Regions from separate parts of the Mesorhizobium sp. B2-4-13 genome, predicted to be linked through region 3. Evidence: predicted binding sites of a transcription regulator. Region 3 holds the regulator's gene; each other region holds the start of a gene.

Region 1 (6,031 bases), on a different contig from region 3:
AGAACAACGCCCAGATCAGCATGTCGACCGAGCGCATGAAGTCGAAGAAGCGCTTGAGCACCTGGCTGAGCACGCCGTTCGGCGTGATGTTGCGCGCCGCGAAGAAGGCAAGGGGGAAGGCGACGATGCCGCCGAGCAGCGTGCCGAGGAAGGCCATGACAATGGTCTGCAGCAGCTTCGTCCAGACGTCGCCGTGCTGCCACTGGGCGTTGTTCCAGACGTTGTCGCCGGCAAGAGCAAGGTTGGTGATACCTGGTTTCAGCTCTGGTCCCGAGACGATCAGCGAGATCACTTCCCGCGCTGATTTGCCGAAGAAGGGCGAGCGCGTGTCGAAAATGAAGTTCGCCCAGCCGAGGAAGCGCTTGCGCACCTTGACGCGGTCGACAGTGACGCGCACCTCGCCGACGAAGCCCATCTTGGCCACCACCTCGTCGTCATGGGCGGTGATCCAGTCCGGTACGGCACCCGTGACCACCGGCTTGCCGCTGGTCAGCGAAACAGGCACGGTCTGGCCGTTGGCGACGATCGTCGCCTGCGTCTTGTCGAAGGTGACGGATTTTGCCGGCCCGTCGATCAGCACGGTGAAGGTGCCGTCTGGATTCCTGACCACCCAGTCGGGATTCGGGTTGTCGCCCAGCGCGGAAAAGCGCGGGTATTTGGGCGTGATCTCCGGCTGGTCGAGACGGAATTCCGGCTGCAGATCGTAGCTGATCCATTGTGTCAGGAAGAGCGGCAGGCGCTCCCAGTGCGATTCCCGCAGCACCTGCGGCAGGCTGAAGAACCACAAGGCATAGATCAGATACAGGAGAGTCCCGACGAACAGGAGCAGCGGACCAAAGCGCTTGTATGCCGGGCGCCGGAACACCTGCGGGTGGCGCGCCTCGATCGACAGAATCTCCTCAGCGGTCATGGTCGCCATGATTTACGCCCCCATCATAAAGGCTTGTTCGCCGACCAGCTTGCGACGAAGCCAGGCGGAAAACTGGTCGATGATGAAGATGGTTGTGAACAGCAGCAGCACCAGCGCCAGCGTCTTGGCGCCGAAGCCGCGCGAGATGGAGAGCTTCAGTTCCTCGCCGATGCCACCCCCGCCGACGGCGCCGATGATGGTCGAGGCCCGCACGTTGATCTCGACGCGCAGCAGCGTATAGGAGACGAAATTGGGCAACACCTGAGGCAGGTCGGCGAAGCGCACCCGTTCGAACCAGTTGGCGCCGACCGCCGTCAGGCCTTCCTCGGCACGCATGTCGATGTTCTCGTTGATCTCGTAGAACAGCTTGCCGAGTGCGCCGATCGAATGCAGGCCGATGGCGATTATAGCGGCGATCGGACCGGTCGAGACGATTGCAGCGAACAGGCCGGCGATGACGATTTCGGGAAAGGCACGCAGCAATTCCATGAAGCGCTTGACCACTAGCCTCAGTGCCGGATGAGGCGTCAGGTTGCGCGCCGCGATGAAGGAAAAGGGCACCGCGAAGACAAAGCCGATGAAGGTCGAGACCAGCGCCACGTTCACGGTGGTCAGCATCAGCTCGAAATATTCGGGGATGTAGAAACCGCCCCAGACGTAGACGCGGCCGAGCGGGAAGTTGAATTCCTGGGTGCCGGTATCATGCGGCGAGGCAATGTCGAACAGCGCCCGCCAGACGTCGTTCCAGTCCCTGGGGACCAGCCAGCTCAGGAAATCCAGAATATGCGGCAGCCGGTCGAAGAAGTGCCCGGCATTGGCTTCGTCGGCGAACCACATGCTGGAAAGCATCGCGGCAAGCAGCAGGCCGACGCCCAGCACGGTATACAACCGGCGCAGCGACGTCTGGCGTCGCCAGGCATCGGCCATCTCGTGGGTGGCACCGGAGGGGGCTGTCACGGAAAGGGTCATGATCGGAGATGCAAAAAGGGCGGTACTTGATGAGGTACCGCCCTTTTGCAATTTCGCCGTTAGCCGCCGATGGCTGCCTTACGGGCTTCGACGATGACGCTGTAGAAGTCCGGCTTCACCGGAACGTAGCCGGTAAAATCGCCGCCTTCGACGCCTTCGAAGCAAGCCTTGTCCTTCTTGGGCAGGTCGGTGAAGAAGGCGGCCAGCTTGGCGGTCATGTCGTCGCCGATCGCGGTGCGAACGACCAGCGGGCCATTCGGGATCAGGCCCGAGCGCCAGACTTCGACGAAGTCGTTGGGGTCGACGGCGCCCTTGGCGACTTCCTTGTGGAAGGTGCCGGAGGTGTAGCCGTTCTTGAAGTCGCCGATGCCCGAGGAATCATCGACCGCGACATCTACCTTACCGTCACGCACGGCCAGAACGTTGTTTTCGTGGCCGCCATTGAACTGTGTCGAAGCGAAGTAGGTCTCGTTCGAGGCGCCGGTGGTCTTCGGAATCTGGGTCAGCGGGATCAGATAGCCGGAGGTCGAATCCGGATCGGCATAGCCGAGCTTCTTGCCCTTGGCTGACTTGATGTCCGTGATCCCCGACGTCTTCAGCGCCAGGCCGATCGAATAGTAGCCGGTGGAGCCGTCCGTCTGCTTGGTGGTGAGGATCGGGGTAACCGCCTTCGGATCCTTGAGATAGACGCTGGCGTAGCCGGAAGCGCCGAGTTCGGCGAAGTCGAGCGTGCCGCCGAGCAGGCCCTGGATGACGCCGTCATAGTCGGCGGCCGGGAACAGCGAAACCTTCTCGAAGCCGAATTCGGCCTTCAGGTGATCGGCCAGGCACTGGTAGTTGCGCAGCCGGTCGGTTTCGTTTTCACCGCCGAGAATGCCGACGCGAAATTCCTTCATGTCGGCGGCATGGGCCATGCTGGTGGCCATGGCGAGCACCGAAACGGCACCGAAAACCATCTTCCTGAACATTGATATCTCTCCTGTAAGTTCCGGCCCCGCGCCGGCAGCGTTCTTGATCTTGACAAGTGCCCTTGACGCGGGCGGACGATCCAGGCTGCTCGCTATTGGCCCTTACTGGGCTCAGTATCCCGGGAATGCGGGTTCGAGCGGTCCGGCGGATGCGGCGATCTTCTGCTTGAAGGCAACACTGGTGGAGGTGATGACCTCCGATATCTCGCCGCCATTGCTATCGGCGCCATAGACAAGACGCACGGCTTGGCGGTCGAGCTCTTCGGGCGGCCCGTCGAAGACGACCTTGCCGGCGGCCATGCCGATGATGCGGTTGCAATAGGTGCGGGCGGTATCGAGCGTATGCAGATTGGTGACAACGGTGATGCCTTCGCGCAGATTGATGTCCTGCAGAGAATCCATCACCACCTTGGCGTTGAGCGGGTCGAGCGAGGCGATCGGCTCGTCGGCGAGGATCACCCTGGGCTGCTGCATCATGGCGCGGGCGATGGCGACGCGCTGCTGCTGGCCGCCCGACAGCGTGCCGGCGGGCTGAAGTGCGGTGCGGGCGATGTCGAGCCGCTCGAGCGCGGCGACCGCCTCGGCGCACTCGGCGCGCGAAAACATGCCGAGAAGATTGGACAGGGTCGAACGGTGGTTCAGTTTGCCGAGCAGCACGTTGGTCAGCACGTCGAGGCGCGGCACCAGGTTGAACTGCTGGAAGATCATGGCGCAGTCGCGCTGCCAGCGCCGCAGCGGCGAGCCGCGCAGCCGGGAGACCTCGGCGCCGTCAAAAAAAATCGACCCCTGGCTGGGGTCGACAAGACGGTTGATCATGCGAAGAAGAGTGGATTTGCCGGCGCCCGAACGACCGATGACGCCGACCATCTGCCCTTGCGGGATCGAGATGCTGACGTCGCTGACGGCGGTGTTCTTGCCAAATCGTCGGCTGACGCCGCGGATTTCGAGCGTGGCAGAGTTTGCTGACATGGGCTGGTTCCAGTCCGGTCCATATTGATCGTCAGGCACTCGCCTAACGCAACCACATGAACCTGCCGTGTCGCGATGATGTCAGTTTTGTTACGCTCCACAGGCGCGGCGACTGGCGCCTTGCGGGCGATCAGCCGAGCACCAGCAATTCCTCGAAATGCTTCATGTCGCGGAATGCGCAGAAGGCGGGAGCCTTGATCTCGATCACCGGCGCCTGGCGCGCGAAAAGTGCCAGGCAATCGTCAAACAGCGCCTGCCACGCGGCGGCCCTATCATCATCAAAGCGCTGGATCTGATAGGCGAAGGTGATGTGGAAGACGTAAGCGTCGTGATCGGGATGCCGGTAGCCGAACGGCACCGCGAGCGCATCGCGCCATGCACGCATGATGCGCGCATCCTCGTCGGTCGCGCCGGCAACGGTGAGGCCGGTCGGCAGGACCTCGGCCACCTTGATGTTGAAAGGGCCGAAGCCCTGGAACCCCTTCAGGCGCTCCAGATAGAGGCGGGTCATGGCGTCGATGCTGGTGTCGAGCGGCACGTCCCGCGGCCAGAAGGGCAGGCGACGGCGATATTCGATTATGCCCTGGAAAAGGGTCATGTGCAGGCTGGAAACGGGCGTGAAGGCGAGGCGGTCGGCATCAGGCATTGCCAGCATCTTCTCGCGGACGGCCAACACCACCGCTTCCGAAGGCGAGCCGCTGACCAGATGGCTGACGACGGTGTTGCCCGGCTCGAGGAGGAAGTTGCCTGACGCGTCGTAGCGCGTGCCGAGATGCGCCGGCGACGCCGGATTGGAGCCGGCAAAGAATCCGGCGAGCGAGGGTCTGACAGTGTCGAGCATGGCGATCTCCTTCAAGGAGATCGCGTCCTGTCCGAGTCCTGTGTCAAGGGTATGAACAAGCCAGCGATATGACGATGATGTGAGGGCTATGCCTCTTTGCCCGATGCCCGTTCTTCGTGTTTCTCCAAAAACGCTTCGGCCGTCAGCTCCCGAAAATCATCGAGCGCGGCGCGCAGCCTCGCGTGATCCCAATCCCACCAGGCAAGCGCCTGGTAGCGCTCGGCGGTGCGGCGGTCGAAGCGCTCGCGGATCGGTTTTGCCGGTACGCCGGCGACGATCGTGTAGGGCGCGACGTCCTTCGAGACGACCGCGCCGGCGCCAACGGCGGCGCCGTCGCCGACGGTGACGCCGGGCAGGACGGTCGAGCCGTGGCCGAGCCAGGTGTCGTGGCCGATGATGACGCGCTTGGCGCGGCGCTCGGCGAAGAATTCGCTCTCATGCTCGGCGTCGTCCCAATAGTCGGAGGCGCGGTAGGTGAAGTGGTGCAGCGTCGGCCGCCAGGTCGGGTGGTTGGTGGCGTTGAGGCGCACGCTGGCGGCGATGTTGGCAAATTTGCCGATCGTCGCGCACCAGACCGCGCAGTCCTGCATCATGTAGGAATAGTCGCCGATCTCGCTTTCCGAAACCCGGCTGCGGTCGGCGATCTCGGTCCAGCGGCCGAGTGTCGAGTTGTGCACCTCCGCCGTCGGGTGAACCAGCGGCGTCTCCGATAGCTTCCTGGTCATGCGGCGATTTTTCCCGGAGCGAAGGCGGTGACGTCGATGATGCGGTCGGCCACCGCCTCGCGCACATCGTGATCGTGGAAGATGCCGAGCAGGGCGACGCCCGCCGCCTTTTTGGCGGCGATGAGTTCGATCACCACGTCGCGGTTCGTCGCGTCGAGCGATGCGGTCGGCTCGTCGAGCAGCAGGATGGGGTGCTCGGTGATGAAGCCTCGCGCGATGTTGACACGCTGCTGCTCGCCGCCCGAGAAGGTTGCCGGTGGCAGCATCCAGAGTTTTTCCGGCAGGTTGAGCTGGGCCAGCAACGCGCGTGCCTTGGCTCGGGCTGCCTCGCGCTCCTCACCGCGTTCAACCAGTGGCTCAGCGACGACGTCGAGAGCCGAGACGCGCGGCACGGTGCGCAGGAACTGGCTGACATAGCCGATCGTTTGCCGGCGTACGGCAAGCACGGTGCGCGGGCTGGCATGGGCGAGGTCGATCAGTCCGTCCTCGTGCCTGACGATGATCTGGCCTTCGTCGACGGCGTAGTTGCCGTAGAGCATCTTCAGGATCGAACTCTTGCCGGCGCCGGACGGACCACCGAGCACGGTGCATTCGCCCGCCTTGATCGAGAACGAGACACCCGCGACGACAGGGAGTTTGATGCCGTCGC
Region 2 (6,031 bases), on a different contig from region 3:
GCCGAAATGCTTGAACTCCTCGCTCTGCGCGTTCTTCATGATCGCCTTGGCCTGCGGGTTCTTCTCGACCGACATGCGCTGTTCGTACCAGCTGATCGCTTCCGCCTCCTCGATCAGCGAGGTGATCATGCGGGCAAAGGTCCGCACTTCCTGCGACAATTCTTCCGGCGGTTCGTGGTACTGGTCGAAACCCATGTCGTCCTCCCTCAACGGCTCGCGGATGGAGCCAGGCATTGGCCCGCATCCATGAATGCGTGGGACGCGCCGCGGGTTCCGGGATCACGGCCACAATTCGGGATGATGGGTCTGCAAACTATCTCACGACACTGGCGCCGCGCCACCCTCTTCGGTGCGCCGCGCGATGAACGCGTCGAGCACGCCTGACGTGGCGGCCGCCGCGGCCGGCGGCTCGAAATCGGCAAGGGTGCGCTTCCAGATGCCGGTGGCGCGTTCGGTGGCGGTCTTCGAGCCGCTTTGCGTCCAGTTGCCGAAATTCGACCAGTCGGCCACCAGCGGCTCGTAGAAGGCGGTGCGGTAGCGCGCCATGGTGTGGCCGGCCGAGAAGAAGTGGCCGCCCGGCTGCACTTCGGCGATCGCCTCGAAGCCTATTGCGTCGTCGTCGCCGGGGGTCGCCGCACAAAGTTCCGCGACCGTCTGCAGCGCCTCGATGTCGGTGACCAGCTTTTCCAGGGAAACGCTCAAGCCCCCTTCCAGCCAGCCGGCCGCGTGGATGCAGACGGTGGCGCCCGACAGCACCGAGCCCCATAGCGCGAACTGCGTCTCGTGCGCGGCCTGCGCGTCCGAAGTGTTGGCCGCGCTGCCGCCCCCCGAGCGCCAGGGCAGACCGGTGAAGCGCGCCAGCTGGCCTGCGCCCAGTGTGGCTTTGACGTGCTCCGGCGTGCCGAAGGCCGGTGCGCCCGATTTCATGTCGACATTGGAGGAGAAGGAACCGTAGACCACCGGCGCGCCCGGCCGCACGATCTGCGCCAGCGTCAGCCCGGCCAGCGCTTCGGCATGCTGCAAGGTCAGCGCGCCGGCCACGGTGATCGGCGCCATCGCACCGGCCAGGCAGAACGGCGTGATGATCAGGACCTGGCCCGCCTTGGCGAAATCGATGATGCCTTGCGCCATCGGAATGTCGAGCTGGCGCGGCGAGTTGGTGTTGATGACGGTGTAGCAATGCGCGCCCGAGCGGAACTCGTCCTCGGACAGCCCGCGCGCCAGCCTGATCATCTCGAAACTGTCATCGACCTGCGGCGTGCCACGCGCGAACACGAACGGGAATTTGTCCGACAGGGTCAGCTGCGCCCGGTTGACGGCATAGTGGCGGAACCGATTGTCGATGTCCTGCGGTTCGATGCACGGCCCCAGCATGTGCAAGACGTCGAAATGCTGCACCAGCTTGATCAACTCCTCGAAGGCGACCAGCGTCCCGGGCCGCCGGCCGCGCTCGAGATCGGTGACATTGGGCGCGCCGGAGCCCGCCAGGAATGTCATCGAGCCCAGTTCGAGCGACAGGTCGCGATCGCGCGCTCCGGCATAAGCGTGGATCGATCGCGGCGCCGAGGCTAAGGCTGCCGCCACCATGTCGCGACCGATGCGCACCATATCGGTGTCGGGGTCGACCAGGGCGCCGGCGCGGGCGAGCACCTCGCGCGCCTCGGGCAGCAGCACCTTGATGCCCAGTTCTTTCAGCACGCGCAGCGCCGTGTCGTGGATCGACGCCACCTGGTCGTCGGAAAAGATCGGCTGCGGCAGGAATGGATTCTTCAGCGACCGGTAATTGGGCCTACGGCTCGATTCGCTGCCTGCCTCGCCCATGCGTCCGCGCCGGCGTTCGCGCCTGGTATCCCGTGCAGCGTCATCGACCATCAGAAACTCCTCCTCATTGCCGCATCGCCCTGCCCTGGGGACCGTAGGGCGAGGCCGCGATGACCCGCGCCGTCCATTCGACGCCGACAATGTGCACGCAAAGCGCCATCCCCTCCCCAGCGAAACCGTCGTCCACCAACGCCAGCGCGACGCTCTTGCCGATCGTGTAGCCAAATCCACCCGAGGCGCCGACAACGCCGCCCCCGATGACCACGGCGCGACAGTGCGGCTTCAACCCTCCCGGTCAGTTCGAAGCCGGCATCATATCCGTACTAGACATAAGTGCCTATTATGCCAGGGACGCTCCATGGAGGTCACCAATTCCCGCTCTCCAGCGTTTTTTATCAGCACATGGAGATACCGGCTGACCCGTGTCGCCCACTGTCACGCAAGCATCATGTTGACGCCTTAGATCGCTTTCGGGGAGGCGCGCGCGGCATCATCGATGCGGCACCCTCTTTTTCATTTTTCCTTCGGCCGCTCCGGCGTGCTTCGTCATAAAGAGGATTGTCCATGAAACACCTGTACCGAACCGCCTCGCTCGGCGTCGCGCTGGCCTTGTTCACCGCCCTCACCCCGGCGCTTGCCGATGGCGTGGCTTACATCAACAAGGGCCTTGTCGGCGTCGGCCGCATCCCGGCCGACCAGCGCGACAAGTTCGGCGAGACCTTCGGCTCGGGCTCGGGCATGGCGATCGACATTTCGGGCTGGACACATGATGCCGGCACCTACAAGGGATCGCTCTGGCTACTGCCCGACCGTGGCTACAATGTCGCCGGCACCACCGACTACCGGCCGCGCCTCAACACCATCACCATCGAGTTCACGCCTGTCGCGCCGGGCGCTGCTCCCGCCGCCGGCCAGGAGCAGACGGGCGTCAAGGCGACGCTTGCCGACACCATGCTTCTCACAGACGACACGGGCGCCGATGCCACCGGCCTCGATCCGCTGTCGGACGTACGCGCCGCGGCCGGCGACATGCCGATGCTGCCCGTCGCCACCAATGGCAAGCTCGCGCTCGACAATGAAGCCATCGTACGGCTGCCGGACGGCTCGATGTTCATCTCCGACGAGTACGGCCCCAACATCTACAGGTTCTCCGCGCAAGGCCGCCTGATGTCGGCGACCCAGCCGCCTGCGGCTCTCGTGCCGATGCGCAAAGGAGCGCCGAACTTCTCCTCCGACAATCCCGGTCCGGGCGCCGCCGACCCTGATCCGAAGGATCCCGAAACCGGGCGCCAGAACAACCAGGGCCTCGAAGGCATGGCGATGACGCCGGACGGCAACTTCCTGATCGCCGTGCTGCAGTCGGCGCCCCGGCAGGATGGCGGCGATTCACCCTCGACACGGCAGAACACGCGGGCGCTGGTCTATGATGCCTCCGACCTCGCCCATCTGAAGCTCGCGCACGAATATGTCGTGCCGCTGCCGGTGTTCAAGGACGCCAAGGGCAAGACCAAAATCGCCGCGCAGAGCGAGATCGTGGCGCTTTCGGCCACGTCCTTCCTGATGCTGGCGCGCGACAGCGGCAACGGCCAGGGCCTGAAGAAGGGTGACGCTTCGCTCTACCGCCAGATCAACATCGTCGACGTCTCCGGCGCGACCGACATCGCAGGCGGCGCCTTCGATGCGGCCGACAAGCCGGTCGCCCCCAAGGGCGTGCTTGATCCCTCGGTGACGCCGGCCAAGCTGACGCCGTTCATCGACATCAACGACGCCACCGCGCTTGGCCACTTCGGCCTGCACAATGGCGGCGCGAAGGACCACAACGAGCTTTCGGAGAAGTGGGAAGCCATGTCGTTGGCCAGCGTCCTCGATCCGAAGCTGCCCGACGACTATTTCCTGTTCGTCGGCAACGACAATGACTTCCTCGCCCAGGACGGCTTCCAGGTCGGCGCGCCTTACAAGGCCGATGACGGCGCCGATGTCGACACCATGTTCCTGGTCTATCAGGTCACGCTGCCGGGTCTCGGCAAGAAGTAAGGATCACTGCTCAAGCGGGCGCGCCTGGCGCGTCCGCCTGTGCAGGTCGTGAAGGCCTACTTCAGGAATTCCGCGTCCTTCGGCACGCCGGCATCGATCGGCTCGGCCGTCCTGCTCGACACGGCCATGATCTTGCCGGCTGCCGACAGGTTGGGCCGCACGAAGACCTGAGCGGGAGGTCGATGATGTCCTGGTTCATAAGCGCACGCAGCCGGACGACGTTCTTGCCGATGGAATTCCATTACGGCGTGCCTGACCGATCGACGGTCACTGCGCCTCGGCGCAGGGTGCATCTCGGTCCGGCCTGCGATATCGTCGCGGGCCAGAGTCACATTTGCCAGGTTGGCCGCCATGGACGAAAAAATGCCCGCACGCCGGCGTACCGGCGACCTGACCAGCGGCCCGATCCCGCGCACGCTGCTGCTCTTCGCCTTGCCGGTGCTCGGCTCCAACGTGCTGCAATCGCTGAACGGCTCGGTCAACGCCGTCTGGGTGGGCCGCTTCCTCGGCGAGTCGGCGCTGACCGCGACGTCCAACGCCAACCTCGTTCTGTTCCTGATCCTCGGCACGGTGTTCGGCATCGGCATGGCGGCCACCATCCTGGTGGCGCAGTCGGTCGGCGCCCGCGACCTGCCCGAGGCGCGCCGCATCGTCGGCACCAGCGCCACCTTCTTCTTCCTCGTTTCAGTGGTGTTCGCGGTCTGCGGCTGGATCTGGGTCGATGCCATCCTGGGCGCGCTCGGCACGCCGGCCGATGCCTTGCCGCTCGCACGCTCCTACCTGCGCATCATCTTCGTCGCCGTGCCGATGATGAACCTTCTGTCCTTCGTCATGACCGTGCTGCGCGGTGCGGGCGATTCACGCACCCCCTTCATCTTCATGGCGCTGGCGGTCGTGCTCGACATCGTGCTCAATCCCCTGCTCATCCGCGGCATCGGCCCGTTTCCTGAACTCGGCATCGCCGGTTCCGCCACCTCGACCCTGATCGGCCAGACCGTGAGCGTCGTCGCCATCCTCGTCGTGCTCTACGCGCGCAAGCATCCGTTGCGGCTGGCCGGCGCCAATCTCGTCCTGCTGCGCCCGGATCCGGCGCTGCTGCGCATCGTCGTCTTCAAGGGCGTGCCGATGGGCCTGCAGATGATCGTCATCTCGGCGGCCGCCCTGACGGTGATGGGCATCGTCAACTCCTATGGTTCGCAGGTCGCCGCCGCCTACGGCATCGCCGCGCAGCTCTGGACCTACATCCAGATGCCGGCGCTCGCCATCGGCGCCGCGGTCTCTTCCATGGCGGCGCAGAATGTCGGCGCCGGTCGCTGGGACCGGATCGGCCGCATCGCCGCCTCCGGCGTCGGTTTCAACCTTGTCCTGACCGGCGCCCTCGTCGCGCTGCTATGGGTCTTCGACCGTTCGATCCTGAGCCTGTTCCTGAGCAGCGACAGCGCGGCGATCGATATCGCCGCCCATATCAACACGGCCGCGTCCTGGTCGTTCATCCTGTTCGGCATCACCATCGTGCTGTTCGCCACGGTGCGCGCCACGGGTGCCGTGATGCCGCCGCTGATCATCCTGGTCATCTCGGTGCTCGTCGTGCGCACCGGCTTTGCCTATTACATGCGCGGCGTGATCGGCGAGGAAGCGCTGTGGTGGAGTTTTCCGGCCGGTTCGATCACGTCTCTGATCCTGGCCGCGATCTACTACCGCTTCGGCGGCTGGCGCAGCTTGCACATGATCGAGAACAGGCCGGCTGCCGGCGAACCGCCCGACACCGGGCTTGGCGTGCCGCGCCAGCGCGCGAACATGGCGCCTGAAACGCCGAACGGCTGATGCCGGCCCGCCTTGCCGGCGTGCCTTGCCGGGCTGGCGCGGCGGTCTCAGCGCCTCTGTCCGAGCCCGAAGGCGAGCGCCACCAGCGCGAACGCGATGATCATGGCCGCGAAGGCCAGGCTGGCGGCGACAGCACTGGCATAAGTCGACACGACGCCGATGCCGATGACAGGCAAGGCGTTGCCGACAAAGCAGCAGATGAAGAAACTGGACACGACCTCGGCGCGGCGATCCCGCGGCGCGATCTCGTTCACCACTTGCAGGCCGCCGCGATAGCCGAGCGCTGCCGCCACGCCGCAGCAGGCCGTCGCCGCGATCATCAGCGCCATCGAGGCCAGCATCTGCGCCGCCA
Region 3 (6,031 bases):
GGCCTGTTCGTGCTGGCACCGTTCCTGCAGACGACAGTGCAACCTTTCATCATCAACGTGTTCCACGGCATTCCCGGCCTTAACAGCCTGTTTGCCGGGCCTCCTTATGGCATCGGCCTGCTGACCTCGGCGATGATCCTGGCCATCATGATCCTGCCTTTCATCACCTCGATCACCAAGGATGTGTTCGATACGGTGCCGCCGGTGCTGAAGGAGTCCGCCTACGGCATTGGCTGCACGACCTGGGAGGTAACACGCCGGGTCGTCGTCCCCTACACCCGCATCGGCATCATGGGCGGCGTCATGCTTGCGCTCGGCCGTGCACTCGGTGAAACCATGGCGGTCACCTTCGTCATCGGCAACGCCCACCGGATCAGCGCCTCGCTGTTCGCGCCGGCAACGACGATCTCGGCAACCATCGCCAACGAATTCACCGAAGCCGTCGGCGATCTCTACACTTCCTCGTTGGTGGCGCTCGGCCTGATCCTGTTCGTCATCACCTTCCTCATCCTTGCCGTCGCCCGCTACATGCTGATGCGCATCGATGCCCGTACCGGAGTCTGACCGATGTCGACAGCCGCATCGCTTCACCAGAGCCGCAAGCGCAAGAACGGCGTGATGATGACGCTCTGCGTCATCGCCGCCGGCATCGGCCTTGCCTGGCTGGCGCTGATCCTCGGCGCGCTGCTCTATAAGGGCCTGTCGGGCGTTTCGCTCTCAGTGTTCACGGAAATGACCCCGCCGCCCGGTGATGCCGGTGGCCTGCTCAACGCCATCTACGGCAGCATCGTGATGACCATTATCGGCATCGTCGTCGGCACGCCGATCGGCGTGCTGGCCGGCACCTACATGGCCGAATATGGCCGCTTTTCGAAGCTCACCACCGTGGTGCGCTTTATCAACGACATCCTGCTGTCGGCGCCCTCAATCATCATCGGCCTGTTCGTCTACGAATTGATGGTACGGCCGATGGGGCATTTCTCGGCCATCGCCGGTGCCGTGGCACTGGCCATCCTGGTCATTCCCGTCGTGGTGCGTACCACCGAGGACATGCTCAACCTTGTGCCGAACGCTTTGCGCGAGGCCGGCACGGCGATTGGCGCGCCGCGCTGGGTGGTGATCCGTTCGGTGGCCTACCGCGCGGCGATGTCCGGCATCGTCACCGGCATATTGCTGGCCATTGCCCGCATTTCCGGCGAGACGGCGCCGCTACTCTTCACAGCGCTCAACAACCAGTTCTGGTCGAGCAATCTCAATGCGCCGATGGCCAGCCTGCCGGTGACCATCTTCCAGTTCGCTCTCAGCCCTTACGAGGAGTGGCAGCAACTGGCGTGGACCGGCGCACTCATAATCACATTGACGGTTCTCGCGCTCAGCATCTTTGCGCGCAGCCTGACCGGACGCAGAGAGGACAAATGAGCCAGATGTTGTCTCCAGACATGACGATTGCGACAGAGGCAGCCGCCAAGGCGAAGATCGAGGTCAAGAACCTCAATTTCTACTACGGCCAGTCGAAGGCGCTGAAAGACATCACCTTGTCGCTGCCCGAGCGCAGCGTGACGGCCTTCATCGGACCGTCGGGTTGCGGAAAGTCGACGCTGCTGCGCGTCTTCAACCGCATCTACGAGCTCTACCCCAAGCAGACCGCCGAGGGTCAGGTGCTGCTCGACGGCCAGAACGTTCTCGACCGCTCGCAGGACCTCAACCTGTTGCGCACCAAGATCGGCATGGTGTTCCAGAAGCCGACGCCGTTCCCGATGTCGATCTATGAGAATATCGCCTTCGGCGTCAGGCTCTATGAGAAGATCGGCAAGGCCGAGATGGACGGCCGTGTCGAGCAGGCGTTGAAACGCGCCGCGCTGTGGAACGAGGTCAAGGACAAGCTCAATGCCAGCGGCCTCAGCCTGTCGGGCGGCCAGCAGCAGCGGCTTTGCATCGCCCGCACCGTGGCGGTCAAGCCGGAGGTCATCCTGCTCGACGAACCGGCCTCGGCGCTCGACCCATTGTCGACCGCCAAGATCGAGGAATTGATCGACGAGTTGCAGGCCGACTACACGATCGTCATCGTCACCCACAACATGCAGCAGGCCGCGCGCGTCTCGAAGCAGACGGCTTTCATGTATCTGGGCGAGCTGGTCGAATTCGACAAGACCGAGAAGATCTTCACGTCGCCTCGCGAGAAGCGCACGCAGGACTACATCACCGGCCGCTTCGGCTGATCTCACGCATACGAGGACCAGGATCATGGCCGAACACACAGTCGCAGCCTTCGACGAGGATCTCGGACAGATCAGCAAGCTGATCAGCGACATGGGCGATCTCGCCGGCACGATGGTCGGCGGCGCCACCAAGGCGCTGCTGAATTCCGACAACGCGCTGGCACAGCGCGTCGTCTCCGACGACGCCATCATGGACGCGCGCCAGCGCGAACTCGATGATCGCGCCATCACCCTGATCGCCAAGCGCCAGCCGATGGCCGACGATCTGCGTCATGTCGTCGGCTCGATCCGCATGGCGGGCGATCTCGAACGCATCGGCGACCTTGCCAAGAACATCGCCAAGCGCGTCGGCTCGGTAGGCCTCACCGCCACGCCGCGCGACTTGTCGCATTCCATCGACTCCATGGCGCAGCTGGTGCTGATCCAGGTGCAGGGCGTCGTCGAGGAATATGCGGCCGGCGATGCCGCCGCCCTCGCCAAGCTCAGGAATGACGACGAACGCATCGACGTCAAATACACTTCGGTCTTCCGCGAACTCCTGACTTACATGATGGAGGATCCCCGCAACATCACGGCTTGTACGCATCTTTTGTTCTGCGCCAAGAATCTCGAACGCATCGGCGACCATGTGACCAACATCGCCGAGAATGCGTATTATGTGCTGACCGGCACGCAACTGCCCGCCAACCGTCCGAAGCAGGACGAGACGGCGATGTCGGTGCCGGCGGCTTGACGGCAGGGATGATCGATCGATGATCGCGCCACGCATCATGGTGGTGGAGGACGAGGAGCCGCTGGGCGTGCTCCTCCGCTACAACCTGGAGTCCGAGGGTTACCAGGTCGAGGTGGTGACACGCGGCGACGAAGCCGAGATACGCCTCCAGGAAAACGTGCCCGACCTGCTGGTGCTCGACTGGATGGTGCCGGCGGTTTCCGGCATCGAACTCTGTCGGCGCCTGCGCATGCGGCCCGAGACGGAGCGACTGCCGATCATCATGCTGACGGCGCGCGGCGAGGAGAGCGATCGCGTGCGCGGCCTCTCGACCGGCGCCGACGACTATCTGGTCAAGCCGTTCTCGACGCCGGAATTCATGGCCCGGGTCAAGGCGCTGCTGCGCCGCGCCAAACCGGAAGTGCTGTCCAGCGTGCTCAAGGTCGGCGACATCGTGCTCGACCGCGAATCGCACCGGGTCTATCGCAAGAAGAGCGAGATCCGGCTCGGACCGACCGAGTTCCGGCTACTCGAATTCATGATGCGCCATCCCGGCCGCGTGTTCTCGCGCAGCCAGTTGCTCGACAATGTCTGGGGCGAGACGATCTACATCGACGAGCGCACCGTGGATGTGCATGTCGGCCGCCTGCGCAAGGCGGTCAACAATGGCCGCATGCCCGATGTGATACGCACCATCCGTGGCGCAGGCTACGCAATCCGCGAGGATTGAGATCAGGCCACGTTCTTGCCGGATCTCACCTGCACGCCCGGCGCGAAAATCTCCTGGTCGACGAAGGTGAGCGCGCGCATGGCGCAGCCCTCGCGGATCAGCGGCAATTCGTTCGGCTCTGTATCGAAGGAAATCGATTTCGAATGCTGGCCGCCGGCGGTCTGGGCGATGGCCTCGCGCAAGGCCGGCTCGATCAGATCGAAGGCGGCGGCGCTGACGCCGACCATCGCAACCGGCGCCGGATCGATCAGCGCGAACAGGCTGCCAAGGCCATAGCCCAGCGCCTCGCCGGCCTTGCGATAGGCCTCGCGCTCCGGTCCGTCTCTTTCGCGCGCCGTAGCCGCCAATGCGCGCATGTCGGCGTCGCTGACGTCGACCGGTTTGGCGTCCTCACCCAGCTGTCCTGCATTACGCCAGATGGCATAGTTGCCGGCATAGGCCTCGACGCAGCCGCGCCGCCCGCAGCGGCAGAGCGCGCCGCCGGGGCGATGGATCATGTGGCCGAACTCGCCGCCCGAGGAATGGGTGCCGGTGAACAGCTCGCCCTTCAGCACCAGCCCCATGCCGATGCCGTGCGAGAGCAGGATGGCGATGAAGTCGTCGCGGTAGCGCTCGGGGTCGCGCCAGCGCAGCGCCACAGCCATCATGTTGCAGTCGTTCTCCATGGTGGCGGGGATGCCGAATTCGGCTTCGAGTATGTCGGCGAAGGCAATGTCCGTCTGCGGCGTGATCGGCGACCACAGCATGGCGCGCGCCTCGGTGTCGGTGATACCCTGGATCGCCAGCGCGATGCGGGCGATGCTGGCGACGTCGAGGTCGGGATCTTCGAGGCGGCGGCGGACGATGGCCACGCATTCGCCGATCAGCGCCTCGCGGGACATGGTCAGCGTGTCCAGCCGGCGCTGCTCCTCCGATATCACCTGGCCGGCGTAGTCGATGACGGCGACGGAGAGGAAATTCAGCGACAGCACCACGGTCATGACCGCCGCGGCCTCGGGGTTGAGACCAAGGCCAACCTGCGGCCGGCCGCGTTTCAGTGAGCCGGCCTCGTTCGGCTTGCCTTCGCTCAGGATACCTTCGCCGATCAGGTCGGCTGATATCGCCGATATGGTCGAGTGGCTCAGGGCGGTGGTGGCGGCGATCTCGGTGCGCGAGGGCTGGCCACCCCGGCGCACGGCTCCAATCACCATTGCGCGGTTGCGCCGGCGCAGATCGTCGTGGCGGATTCCGACCGACATGATTTCCCTCCCCGTCGCCGCGGTTCTTGACGCCCCCTCGAACACCTCCGGCAACGGGTCGAATACTGGCAGAAGCGGCTGGGGCTGTCATTTATTTATTGCGGGGCTCGAAAAAAGGCTTCCGGCACCTCAAAATCCGTCAGAATCGATGTTGACAGTGTTCCGGCGATGGACCAGTGTTTTTTCGAGGCTCGAAAAAATTAGGGCCTTTGTGCCGGCCTTAGGGCCAGTTTGGTCGCGCCACACGCGGGCGCAGGGAGGATATCATGAAGAGATTCACAGTCGCCATTCTGGCGGGTGTCGCCATGTCGCTGACGCTGGCGTCGGTCGCGCAGGCAAAGGACAAGGTCATCGGCGTGTCGTGGTCCAACTTCCAGGAGGAGCGCTGGAAGACCGACGAGGCGGCCATGAAGAAGGCGATCGAGGCCGCGGGCGACAAGTACATTTCCGCCGATGCGCAGTCCAATCCCGGCAAGCAGCTGACCGATGTCGAGAGCCTGATTTCGCAGGGTGCCAATTCGCTGATCATCCTGGCGCAGGACGCGTCGGCCATCGGCCCGGCGGTACAGAAGGCGCTCGACGAGGGCATTCCGGTCGTCGGCTATGACCGCCTGATCGAGAACAAGGACGTCTTCTACCTGACCTTCGACAACAAGGAAGTTGGCCGCATGCAGGCCCGCGAAGTGTTCAAGGTGAAGCCTGAGGGCAATTACGTCTTCATCAAGGGCTCCGGCGCCGATCCGAATGCCGACTTCCTGTTCTCGGGCTCGATGGAAGTGCTGAAGGCGGCCATAGACAGCGGCAAGATCAAGAATGTCGGCGAAGCCTATACGGACGGCTGGCTGCCCGCCAACGCCCAGAAGAACATGGAACAGTTCCTCACCGCCAACGACAACAAGGTGGACGCCGTGGTCGCCGCCAATGACGGCACCGCCGGCGGCGTCGTCGCGGCGCTGACGGCGCAGGGGCTCGCCGGCACCGTGCCGGTCTCCGGCCAGGACGGCGACCACGCCGCGCTCAACCGCATCGCGCTCGGCACCCAGACCGTGTCGGTGTGGAAGGACGCGCGCGAACTCGGCAAGAACGCCGCCGAGATCGCCTCGCAACTCGCCGACGGCAAGAAGATGACCGA

Evidence for each region. The regulator PhoB, encoded in region 3, activates phosphate uptake and scavenging genes when phosphate is short. The targets are predictions, from matches to a motif close to TGTCATNNANCTGTCAT.
Region 1: phnC (phosphonate ABC transporter ATP-binding protein) is a predicted target of PhoB. The motif match lies at 3,895-3,911, and genes of this name have one in related genera.
Region 2: FJ936_RS24720 (esterase-like activity of phytase family protein) is a predicted target of PhoB. The motif match lies at 2,255-2,271, and genes of this name have one in related genera.

What each region holds. Positions count from the first base shown of each region.
Region 1 covers NZ_VFVB01000002.1:748,388-754,418, reverse strand. Annotated here, with positions in the region: gene phnE (phosphonate ABC transporter, permease protein PhnE) at 1-919, opposite strand, end outside; gene phnE (phosphonate ABC transporter, permease protein PhnE) at 923-1,879, opposite strand; gene phnD (phosphonate ABC transporter substrate-binding protein) at 1,939-2,847, opposite strand; gene phnC (phosphonate ABC transporter ATP-binding protein) at 2,959-3,816, opposite strand; gene FJ936_RS07775 (DUF1868 domain-containing protein) at 3,947-4,657, opposite strand; gene FJ936_RS07770 (DapH/DapD/GlmU-related protein) at 4,744-5,382, opposite strand; gene phnL (phosphonate C-P lyase system protein PhnL) at 5,379-6,031, opposite strand, start outside.
Region 2 covers NZ_VFVB01000010.1:169,147-175,177, reverse strand. Annotated here, with positions in the region: gene FJ936_RS24735 (hypothetical protein) at 1-195, opposite strand, end outside; gene FJ936_RS24730 (trimethylamine methyltransferase family protein) at 319-1,872, opposite strand; gene FJ936_RS24725 (glycine cleavage T C-terminal barrel domain-containing protein) at 1,886-2,107, opposite strand; gene FJ936_RS24720 (esterase-like activity of phytase family protein) at 2,386-3,855, shown strand; gene FJ936_RS24710 (MATE family efflux transporter) at 4,219-5,679, shown strand; gene FJ936_RS24705 (MFS transporter) at 5,727-6,031, opposite strand, start outside.
Region 3 covers NZ_VFVB01000007.1:84,097-90,127, forward strand. Annotated here, with positions in the region: gene pstC (phosphate ABC transporter permease subunit PstC) at 1-564, shown strand, start outside; gene pstA (phosphate ABC transporter permease PstA) at 568-1,419, shown strand; gene pstB (phosphate ABC transporter ATP-binding protein PstB) at 1,416-2,219, shown strand; gene phoU (phosphate signaling complex protein PhoU) at 2,245-2,952, shown strand; gene phoB (phosphate regulon transcriptional regulator PhoB) at 2,972-3,661, shown strand; gene FJ936_RS19755 (ROK family protein) at 3,664-4,899, opposite strand; gene xylF (D-xylose ABC transporter substrate-binding protein) at 5,166-6,031, shown strand, end outside.